Regions from separate parts of the Rhodococcus sp. SJ-2 genome, predicted to be linked through region 1. Evidence: riboswitches for the same ligand, from Rfam matches in the RefSeq annotation. Region 1 holds a riboswitch; the other holds the start of a gene.
What was found. A riboswitch is a leader RNA that binds a small molecule or an ion and turns the genes downstream of it on or off. The one in region 1 is predicted to bind glycine.
Positions count from the first base shown of each region.

Region 2: linked by a shared signal. The riboswitch ahead of ACSYG9_RS22900 (EamA family transporter) and the one ahead of gcvP (aminomethyl-transferring glycine dehydrogenase) in region 1 are both predicted to bind glycine.

Region 1 covers NZ_CM132340.1:5,147,096-5,152,720, forward strand. Annotated here, with positions in the region: gene ACSYG9_RS24025 (metallophosphoesterase) at 1-793, shown strand, start outside; gene gcvP (aminomethyl-transferring glycine dehydrogenase) at 953-3,811, opposite strand; glycine riboswitch at 3,978-4,075, opposite strand; gene ACSYG9_RS24035 (MerR family transcriptional regulator) at 4,144-4,770, opposite strand; gene ACSYG9_RS24040 (bifunctional nuclease family protein) at 5,021-5,494, opposite strand.
Region 2 covers NZ_CM132340.1:4,878,633-4,884,257, reverse strand. Annotated here, with positions in the region: gene mutA (methylmalonyl-CoA mutase small subunit) at 1-795, opposite strand, end outside; gene ACSYG9_RS22915 (VTT domain-containing protein) at 1,044-1,745, shown strand; gene ACSYG9_RS22910 (hypothetical protein) at 1,777-2,358, shown strand; gene ACSYG9_RS22905 (hypothetical protein) at 2,355-2,870, shown strand; glycine riboswitch at 2,926-3,013, shown strand; gene ACSYG9_RS22900 (EamA family transporter) at 3,155-4,165, shown strand; gene ACSYG9_RS22895 (SPFH domain-containing protein) at 4,222-5,478, opposite strand; gene ACSYG9_RS22890 (NfeD family protein) at 5,482-5,625, opposite strand, start outside.

The DNA of each region.
Region 1 (5,625 bases):
TCTCGTTGCCGCCACCGTCGCCACGATCGGCTATGGAAGTCTGGTCGAGGCAGCCAATCCACGGCTCGTTCACTCCACCATCGCCCTGCCCGGGCTTCCGGACGAGTTCGACGGCATCCGCGTCGCCTTGATCACCGACTTGCACGTCGGTCCGGCGCGGGGCGCCGGGTTCGTGCGGGGAGTCGTCGATCAGGTCAACGAACAGCGACCCGACCTCATCGTTCTCGGCGGGGATCTCGCCGACGGCACCATCGAGCTGGTGGGCGACGACCTCGCGCCCCTCGTCGAGCTTCGTGCCCCTCTCGGGGTCTACGGAGTGAGTGGCAATCACGAGTACTACTCGGACGACGCCTCGTCCTGGCTCGATCACTGGGAAACCCTGGGTGTGAAGACCTTGCGAAACGAAAACGTCCTCGTGACGCACAACGGCGAGCAGATCGCACTGGCAGGCGTGCACGACTACACTGCTCCCGCACCGGATGCAGCGGATCTGCCCCGAGCCATCGACGGGCTGTCTCCGGAGACCTTCGTTCTTCTGGCCGCACACCAGCCGAAACACGTCTTCGAAGCACAGGATCTCGGTGTGGACCTTCAGCTGTCCGGACATACACACGGCGGCCAGATGTGGCCCCTGGGATACATCGTCGCTGCTGCGAATCCCACTGTCACCGGGCTGGACCACTTCGGCGACACCGCAATCTATACGTCACAAGGCGCCGGTGCGTGGGGCCCGCCGGTCCGCGTCGCAACTCCGCCCGAAGTTTCTATTCTTGAGCTCGTCACACAGAAGTAGCTGCGCCGCTGCTCGAGACGGACCTTTCGTCTGTGTGTTTTAGAGGGGAGATTCCGTGTTTACTAAGGGGTGATATTCTGTATATTTTGCTATTCCGTATAGTACGGAATGCTTCAACTTCGAAGTGTGGCTGCGGGCAATGCCCGCAGCCACAGGCTCTCAGCTGCTGTATGCCTCCAGCGGTGGGCACGAGCACACCAGGTTGCGGTCGCCGTGGGCACCGTCGATTCGACGGACCGCCGGCCACACCTTCGCACGCCCCTTCCCTAGCGGGTACACCGCGATCTCACGCGAATATGGATGGTCCCACTCCCCCACCAGGCACTCCGCGGTGTGCGGTGCTCCTCTCAGCGGGTTGTCGTCGACCGCCCACTCCCCTGCCCCGACCCTGTCGATCTCCCCCCGGATCGAGACCATCGCATCGATGAACTCGTCGATCTCGCTCAGATCTTCACTCTCGGTGGGTTCGACCATGAGAGTTCCGGCCACGGGGAAACTCATCGTCGGCGCATGGAATCCGTAGTCGGCGAGACGCTTGGCCACGTCATCGACGGTGACACCGGTGTCCCTGGTCAACTGACGCAGGTCGAGGATGCACTCATGCGCCACCATTCCATTCGCACCCGTGTACAGCACCGGGAAGTACTCGTCGAGGCGTCGTGCAATGTAGTTCGCCGACGCGATCGCAGTGAGCGACGCCCGGCGAAGCCCGGAAGCACCCATCAGCTTGATGTACGCCCACGTGATCGGCAGGATCGACGCCGATCCGTAAGGCGCAGCCGAAACCGGCCCCACGCCGCCGAGACCCGGCACTGCGGGATGCCCCGGGAGGAACGGCGTGAGGTGCGAACGAACTCCGATCGGACCGACTCCCGGTCCGCCACCACCGTGTGGAATGCAGAAGGTCTTGTGCAGGTTCAGATGGCTCACATCGCCACCGAACCTGCCCGGTCGGGCCAGACCCACGAGTGCGTTGAGGTTTGCGCCGTCGATGTACACCTGCCCGCCTGCGTCGTGCACGGCACCGCAGATGTCCTCGATCTCGTGTTCGTAGACGCCGTGGGTCGACGGGTAGGTGATCATGATCGCAGCCAGCCGTTCAGCGTGGTCAGCGATCTTCGCTCGCAGATCGTCGAGGTCGACGTCACCGTTGGGACGGCACGCCACCACCTCGACACGCATACCTGCCATGACTGCAGAGGCGGCATTGGTTCCGTGTGCGCTCGACGGAATCAGGCAGGTGTCGCGGTGGTCGTCACCGCGGCTCAGGTGGTAGTGCCGAATAGCGAGCAGACCTGCGTATTCACCCTGACTGCCTGCGTTGGGCTGTAAGGTGACGGCGTCGTACCCGGTTACTGCGGCGAGCCAGCGTTCGAGATCCGAGATCAGTTCCCGGATTCCTACGGTCTGTTCCGCGGGAGCGAACGGGTGCAAGCCCGCGAACTCCGGCCACGTGATGGCTTCCATCTCCGCAGCGGCGTTGAGTTTCATCGTGCAGGAGCCGAGCGGGATCATGGTGCGGTCGAGCGCGAGATCTTTGTCGGACAACCGTCGCAGATACCGCATCATCGCGGTCTCCGTCCGGTACTTCGTGAACGCCTCATGCTTCAGGAAGTCACTGGTTCGCCCGAGCGCCTCCGGGATGGACGCTCGTTCGGCTGCAACCGTCTCCTCGGCGGCGATACCGAACGCGGAAAGCACACTCGCCACGTGTGCATCTGTCGTCGCTTCGTCGCAGGAGATCGACACGTGGTCCGCGTCGACGAGATACAGATTGACCGACCGCTCAGCCGCTGCCGCCACAACCTCGGCGGCGCGATCCGGAACCCGGACCAGGACGGTATCGAAGAAGTCGTCGTGAACGACCGCGACTCCACCGCGTCGCAGCGACGCAGCAAGACCGGCTGCATGAGCAGCCACTCGTCGTGCGATTCCGGTCAGTCCCTCCGCGCCGTGATACGACGCGTACATCGCGGCGAGAACCGCCAGAAGCACCTGAGCGGTACAGATGTTGCTGGTCGCCTTCTCACGGCGAATATGCTGTTCACGGGTCTGTAGCGCAAGCCGGTAGGCAGAGGCACCGTCAGCATCGACCGAGACACCGACGAGACGTCCCGGCAGATTCCGCGTGTGCGCAGCGTTCACAGCCAGATATCCCGCGTGTGGGCCACCGAATCCCATGGGCACCCCGAATCGCTGAGTGGTGCCGAAGCAAGCATCAGCGCCCTTCTCCCCGGGCGGAGTCATCAGCGTCATTGAAAGGAGGTCCGCGCCCACCGCGACCATCGCACCGCGCTCATGTGCCGCATCGATCACGGGCGCAACGTCGAACACTCGGCCCGACGCACCCGGTACCTGCAGGATTACACCGAAGAACTCACCCTCGGGCAGTCCCTCCTCCACAAGGTCAACGGTGACGAGCTCGATGCCGAGCGGCTCGGCGCGGGTTGCGAGCACCGCGGCGGTTTGAGTGAACAGGTCGGAATCGACGACGAACCGGTGGCTCTGGGACTTGCGGTTGGCACGACGCAGCAAGGTCATCGCTTCCGCCGCAGCAGTGGCCTCGTCGAGCATCGAGGAGTTCGCGACTTCCATACCGGTCAGGTCCGCGACCATCGTCTGGAAATTGAGCAACGCTTCGAGCCGACCCTGACTGATCTCCGGCTGATACGGCGTGTAGGCCGTGTACCAAGCGGGATTCTCGATGATGTTGCGGAGCAGCACCGGCGGAGTGAGCGTGTCGTAGTAACCGTGCCCGATCATGGAGGTGGCGACCGCGTTGCGCGACGCCAAGGCTTTCAGACCGGCGAGAACTTCGTGTTCGCTGAGCGGCGCATCCAGGACACCGAGCCCGTCGGCCACTTCGCCGGCACAGTGGTCGAGAATGCCCGCGGGCAGCGCCTTTGCGACGAGGTTCTCGAGCGTATCGACTCCGACAACGTCGAGGATCCGGCGCATTCCCTGCGCATCAGGTCCGATGTGACGGTCGGCGAAATTCCAGGTGACGGCATCTGTCATCGCAGCTCCCAGGCTGGTCGGCGAGGTTCACACGTGCTCGGTCGGCACGGGCGCTTCCTCCCCCTCTGTCCTGAGCTCGCGAGGCGAGCGCCTGAGAGATTCGGTCCTGGTCGGCGAACCTTTCCCCGTGGGCGGGTGGGTGCTCCCACCACTTTCCAGAGACGTCGTAGCTCACGCGGTCCTGGGTGCCTGAGAGATTGACGGGGAGGTGCTGCTCCTTCGGCGCCCGGACATGTTGGTCCGGGGCTCTCCCGCGGGACGGCGACGCACACCGATTCTAGAGCACGAGCGGGCCGATCGAGTCCACGCTCTCCCGGCGGGTGACGTATGCCCTATCCGATGCGGCGGTTGATACGGTTTCGACGGCGGGAAGCCAGTTCGTCCTCGGGCTTCTCTTCGACGTCGTATCCCTCGGCGCGCTCGGCCGGGAAATCCGCGATACTGCCTGTCAATTCTCGGACTGCCCCACTGACTGCGATACCGAACACACCTTGCCCGCCTTGGAGCAGGTCGACGACCTCTTCCGGGGAGGTGCATTCGTAGACAGTGGTGCCGTCGGAGAAAAGGGTGATCTTGGCCAGGTCCCGTACGCCACGGCTCCGGAGATGATCGACCGCTACGCGAATGTTCTGCAGAGAGACTCCGGTATCGAGGAGGCGCTTGACTATCTTGAGGACCAGAATGTCCTTGAACGAGTACAGGCGCTGGCTTCCGGAACCCGCCGCGCTCCTGATCGAAGGCACTACCAGATTGGTTCGTGCCCAGTAGTCGAGTTGACGGTAACTGATACCTGCAATCTGGCACGCGATCGGGACCCGATAGCCGACAAGTTCATCGGGGACCGAGTTGTCGGGAAACAGCCCCGGCTGCAGATCCTCGGAAGTGTCCGATACCGGTACCGGAGCCACGCGATCGCCGGTGCCGGCACCGAGTTGCTGTCCTTGCGGCCGATCTCGCACTTTGTGACTTCCTCTCGCGCGCCCCGTTGTCCCTCGCCACCACCGACCAGGCGGATCTCCTCCGCATCCGATCCCGTACATCCCCCGGTTCACCCGACTTGTCCCGTAACGGATCAACCAAGCGTACGCCCTGTGTGATTCAGGTCGAGCAGCAACACGCCGACTCGGAAAGTAACGTTCGACATTACACGGGTTCGTCGCAGTGCGTCGTCGAACAACTTCGACCCGAGCCGTCGGCGCGACGAGCAGATCAGCCGTCGGTTGCCTTGAAGTCGTCGGGCGAGACCGATTCGAGGAATTCCTTGAACTTCTCGACCTCGTCCTCCTTCTCCTCGGGCATCGCGAGGCCGGCTTCTGCCAGAACTGATTCCTCGGCAAACACCGGTGCACCGGTGCGCAAGGCGACGGCAACTGCGTCCGAAGGACGACACGAGACCCGCATCTCCCCCTCGAAGAGGAGATCGGCGTAGAACGTACCCTCCTGAAGATCCACTATCCTGACCTCGAGGAGGGCATGACCGAACGCGTCGAGAAGATTCTTGATCAGGTCGTGCGTGAGCGGCCGGGCCGGCTCCACTCCCTGCTGTTCCAGCGCAATGGCGGTGGCCTCCATCTGACCGATCCAGATCGGTAGGTACCGCTCGCCCTCTGCTTCGCGCAGCAGAAGGACAGGCTGGTTCTGGGGTTGCTCGACTCGGATACCGACTATCCTCATCTCGCTCATAGCGGCGCCTCCGTCCCGGTGCCTGTCAGTCGCGTGGTCGCTGACACGTACTGCCTGAATTCTAGTGCGCTCGTTCGTGTACGTCAGGTGCCCGAATCCGGAAGGTGCACCGCTTCCCGTGCTCAATACTG
Region 2 (5,625 bases), 270 kb from region 1:
CTCGATCTGGCCGAGAGCCTGTTGCGCGGACAGTCCCGCCGCGACCAGGGCTCGGACGTATTCGATGCCTGCAGCGATCGCCGCACCGAGTTCTTCAGCGTCGGATGCGCCCGAGTTGTGGAAGGCGGTGCCGTCGACGGTGATGGCGCGGACGGTCTCGACGCGTTCTGCGGACGCGACGGCGAGCGCGACGGCGTCGTCGACGGTGACGTCAGCGCGGCCGGAGAAGGCGCTGGTCAGCGGCGCGGCGCCGAGTGAGATACGCACTGCGCCGCGGTCGGCGACGTCGGTGCGTGCGTCGAGCAGCGCGTACAGGGACTCCGCGGCGGCAGCGAGGTCGCTGTCTGCGTCGAGACTGACAGGCGCGAGGTCGAACAGCACCTTGTCGAGTGCCGCGGACAGTCCGTCGACGGGCAGTGCACCCTCGCCGACTCGCAGCCACAGGGCGCTGACACCGTTCTCGAGAGCATCGAGGATGCGCTCGTTCAGGTCTTTGGCGTCGCTCCCGTCGAACCGGGCGCTCACGAGCCAGCCTGCGTTGACGTCACGGGTGGACGAGCCGCCACGGGTGTACGGGAACTGCCCGGGCAGCGGAGCCTCCGGGCGTTCGTCGCGGCTGCTGTAGAGCGGAGCAACCGTCACGTCGTCGTACGTGGTGGTCTCGAGCAGGCGCTGCGGCTCCGGGCCGAGTTCTGCCGGATCGACGCGGCGCGACTTGGCGAGTACGCCCGCGACCGCTTGCTGCCACTGCGCGTATGCGCGCGCGGCGTCCTCGGCCTCTGCTGCTAATGACACGTGCGATTTCCTCCTACTGCGGGTGGGCAGGCTCTCGAGCGGCCGGGGTGGGCCGCGGGGCATGACGCCTCGCAAACACTAAGCCGATGTAGTTGTGATGCTAGCCGCACACTCCGGTGTGAAATCGTGGGGATCACCACAATTTCTCTAGCGATCGATAACCGTGGATGCTCCAGGATGCGACCCCCAGCTCGCATTCCTCCGTGCCACATGCCCACGCACCCCGCCGGGTACGCTGGGTCCCCGTGATGAGGATTCTCAGGGACCGCAGGGTCATCGGCATCCTCGCACTCCTCGCAGCACTGGCCGCGGCGGCGCTTCTGCTCCCCCATCCGTCGATCGCGCAGATCCGCCAGTGGTCGGAATCTGTCGACGGTCCGCTGCTGGTCCTGCTCTTCTTCGCTGTCCATTCGCTCGTGACGATCAGTCCGGTACCGCGCACGGTGTTCACTCTCAGTGCCGGGGTCCTGTTCGGTCCCGCCGTGGGTATCGCGGTCACCACGGCAGCCACCACGGTAAGCGCAGTCCTCGCGTTCCTGCTGGTACGGGCGCTGGGTCGGGGTGTCGTGACGTCATACCTGACCCATCCTGCAGCGAAGGCCGTCGATCTGCGTCTCGCCCGGCGCGGTTGGCTTGCCGTCGGGTCGCTGCGATTGATCGCCGCGGCGCCGTTCTTCGTCGTGAACTGCTGCTGCGCGGTGTCGTCCGTGCGCCTGGCGCCGTACACCGTCGCCACCGTGATCGGGATCCTGCCTGGCACCGTTGCCGTGGTGCTGCTGGGCGACGTGCTCACCGGGCAGTCGAGTCCTGCATTGGTGGCAGTGACGGCGCTCTGCATTGTGCTCGGTGTCGGCGGCCTCCTACTCGAGGCACGCCTTCCTCAGCCTGCGGGGTCGGCACTTGATGCCATCACGGGCACCCAAGACGAGGAGACAAGCCTGAAGGCTTGATTTCTTGATTTCAAGCCTCCATCCTTGTTCCATGTACGTGTTGACGGTCGACCAACGCGGCAGTCGCCGCGACATCGATCGCGTCGAAGATCTGCTCGTCGAACTCCACGACGTTCCCCTGCTCCGCAAGTTCGAACGCACCGCCGGCGACGAAGTCCAGGCCGTGTCCGACGACTCCGGCACGGTGATCGATCTCGCATTGGATCTGCTCGAGCGGGACAACTGGAGTATCGGCATCGGGATCGGCCCCGTCGAAACACCGCTTCCTGCCCAGACCCGAGCCGGTCGCGGTCCCGCGTTCGAGCACGCCCGCACCGCCGTAGAACGCGCCAAGAATGCGCCCGGCCGAATCGCTGCCGACGGCACCGACGCCGATTCGGCATCCGACGTCGACGCGGCCCTGACCCTCCTCGCGACCATCGTGGTGCGCCGTACCGACCAGGGTGTCGAAGCCGTCACGCTTGCGCGCGCCGGACTGTCCCAGTCCGAGATCGCCACCGAACTCGGCATCAGTAAACAGGCCGTGTCCCAGCGCCTGCTCACTGCCGGGTGGCAGGCCGAACTCGCCGGCCGTCTGTTGCTGCACCGACTCCTCGAAAGGGCCGATCGTTGACCGTCACCTCTCTGGCGCTCCTCGCTGTCGCAGCCGCCGCGCCTGCCCTGTCCTTGATCCCGCGGCTTCCGGTGTGGATCGGGGCGGCAGTGACCGCGATCGCACTCGGGTCAGCGGCTCTCACCGCAGCCGCAACCGATCCCGCTCAGGGTTTCGCGCTCGGGGCGACGCTCACCCTCACCACCGTCGTCGCCATCACCGGGGGCGGACCGGCCGTGCTCGTCGCGTTCCGGATCGCCAGGCGGCAGCCCGACGCGGGACCGACACCGACCCCACCACCGGGGCCGCTACGCGGCGGCCGGGTCATCGGCGTCCTCGAGCGCGGCGCGGTCGCGGCATCCATCCTGGCGGGATGGCCGGAAGGCATCGCGATCATCATGGCGGTCAAAGGCCTGGCCAGATACCCGGAACTGCGTGAACCGCAGGCGTCCGAGCAATTCATCATCGGCACGTCGACGAGTGTGTTGTGGGCCGCCGCGGCGTGTGGGGTCGGCCACGCCTTGATCACTTGAGTTCTCATCGACACAGCCGGACTGGCATACTTGCGGGCGCAACTGAATATGCCATTGAACTGCGGCGGGAGAGTCCCGCATCTGCGGGCGCCGAAGGAGCAACCTCCCGGGAATCTCTCAGGCCCACAGACCGCCGCACGCGAGGCAACTCTGGAAAGCAGTCCTTCGGGGCTCACCGACGGTGTAGGCGGATCCGACAGGATCCGTGAAAGCTCTCAGGTCCGATGACAGAGCGGGGAACCACCGCCCCCGGTGCGTGATGCACCCTGTCCGGAGGAAGTTCCTTGACGCTGACCGTCGGCGCATCCCCGCGCGTCCAGACTGTGCCCGCTCCCGTCGCACCGACGACCACGCCCCGGCCTGCGCGTACGAATCGACGGCTCGGCATCGCCGCCATCGTCATTTCCGCAACCGCCATGGGCGCCGCAGGGCTTTTCGGTCGCATGGCCACCCCGCCCGGCGCAGCACTGGGCGAGGCTCTGACCCTGGGCCGGATGCTCGTCGGCACCGTGGGGATGCTGCTCCTGATCGCCTTCTCCCGTCGGCTCGGCGCGATCCGCCGCACGCGGTTGTCACCGTCGATCGTGCTCGGCGGCGTGTTCCTCGGCTTGTCGCTGGCCACCTATCTGTCTTCCACGCTGCTCACCGATCTGTCGCGGGCCGTTGTTCTGCACTATCTCGGTCCGCTCATCGCAACGGTGCTTGCCCGGGTTCTTCTCAAAGAATCGATCACGCGTCTGGACGCCCTGTCGCTGGTCACCGCGTTCGCCGGAATGCTGCTGGCCGCCGGACTGATCGGCGGTGACCCGCCAGCAGGGTCCGACCAGGAGAGCCTGGGTACGGTGCTCGGCGTCGCGTCGGGCCTCTTCTACGGTCTGGCGCTGCTCTGCTACCGGTATCGCTCCGATATGCCCGCCGACGTCCGCAGCTTCTGGAACTTCGCCTTCGGTGCGGTCGCGACCGCGGCGATGGTCGTGGTCACCCGGCCCGACGTAACGGGCATGACCGCTATGAACTGGGCGTGGGCCGCCGGATTCTTCGTCGTGTGCGGTCTGCTCGCTCTGGGTCTGCTCGTCGTCGCGGGCAAGCACCTGCGGGCCGCGGAATTGTCGGGGCTGTCATATCTCGAGGTCGTGGTCGCGTTGATTCTCGGTGCCCTGGCGTTCGGCGAATCGATCTCACTCCTCGCCACCCTCGGCGCCGGGATGATCATCGCGGCGATGACGCTCCCGCTCGCCACCGGTCGCCGGCGCCGCAGCAAGATTCCCGCAGCGCAGGTCGGATCGGCGGCATGACAACGTCGCGGCCCGCACATCGGATGTGCGGGCCGCGACGGGTACCAGCGGAAGCGCTACTGCTGTTGGGGCGGGTACTGCTGGGGATCCGCTTCCTGCTCCGGCTCACCGGTGGGCATCCACCCATCTTGCGCAGGCTGTGACTGCGGCAACGCCTGCGGCGGCGTTCCTGCGGTCTGGCCTGCCTGGTGCCGCGAAGCCGATCCGGGCACATCGGGGTCGACCGGCTTGCGTGCCACCGCCTCCGCTTCGGCGACGGCCTTCGCCACGGCCGGATCGCTCTTGGTGGTGAACCAGTCCTCGACCTCGGCCGAGTCGTCCTCGGGACGCTGCAGATCCTCCTCGACCGGGCTCGGCTCGAACCGGAACACGCCGTCGTCGCCGGGCGCACCGAGGTTCTTCGCGAATCCCTTGAGGGCATCACCGAAGTCGCTGGGCAGTAGCCACACCTTGTTCGCGTCGCCCTGCGCCATCTCCGGCAGGGTCTGCAAGTACTGGTAGGCAAGCAGTTCCGGTGTCGGTTTGCCTGCCTTGATCGCTGCGAACACCTTCTCGATCGCCTTCGCCTGACCCTGTGCCTCCAGATAGCTGGCCGCACGGTCGCCCTGAGCACGCAGGATCCGCGACTGCCGATCGGCTTCCGCTTCGAGAATCGCCCCTTGTTTGGCGCCTTCCGCCGACAGGATGCGGGACTGCTTGTCACCCTCGGCGGTCTTGATCGCGGCTTCGCGGTGCCCCTCGGCGGTGAGGATCATCGCGCGCTTCTCGCGATCCGCTTTCATCTGCTTCTCCATCGATTCCTGGATCGACGGCGGTGGATCGATGCTCTTGAGTTCGACGCGAGCTACCCGCAGCCCCCATCGGCCGGTGGCCTCGTCCAGCACCCCGCGAAGCTGTCCGTTGATCGAATCACGCGACGTCAAGGTCTCTTCGAGGGTCATCCCGCCGACCACGTTGCGCAGGGTCGTCACCGTCAACTGTTCGACAGCGGCGATGTAGTTGCTGATCTCGTAGACCGCGGCCTGCGGATTGGTGACCTGGAAGTACACAACCGTGTCGATGCTCAACGTCAGGTTGTCCTGGGTGATCACCGGCTGCGGCGGGAACGAGACGACCCGCTCACGCAGATCCACCTTTGCCCGGATCCGGTCGACGAACGGCACGAGGAAGGTCAGCTGACCCGAGGCCGTTCGGTAGTACCGGCCGAGTCGTTCGATCACCGCCGCCTCGGCCTGCGGCACCAGCGACACCGATTTCGCCACGACTATCACGACCAGTGCCACCACTACGGCGAGCACGATCAACGCTTCCATCCTCTACACACCCCTCCATACGACGGCAGTAGCGCCGTCGATCTGCATCACTGTCACGGTCGTGCCGGGTTCGTACACTTCGGTCGCGTCGAGCGCCCGCGCGGTCCATACATCGCCGTCGATCTTCACGCGGCCCGACCTCTCGTC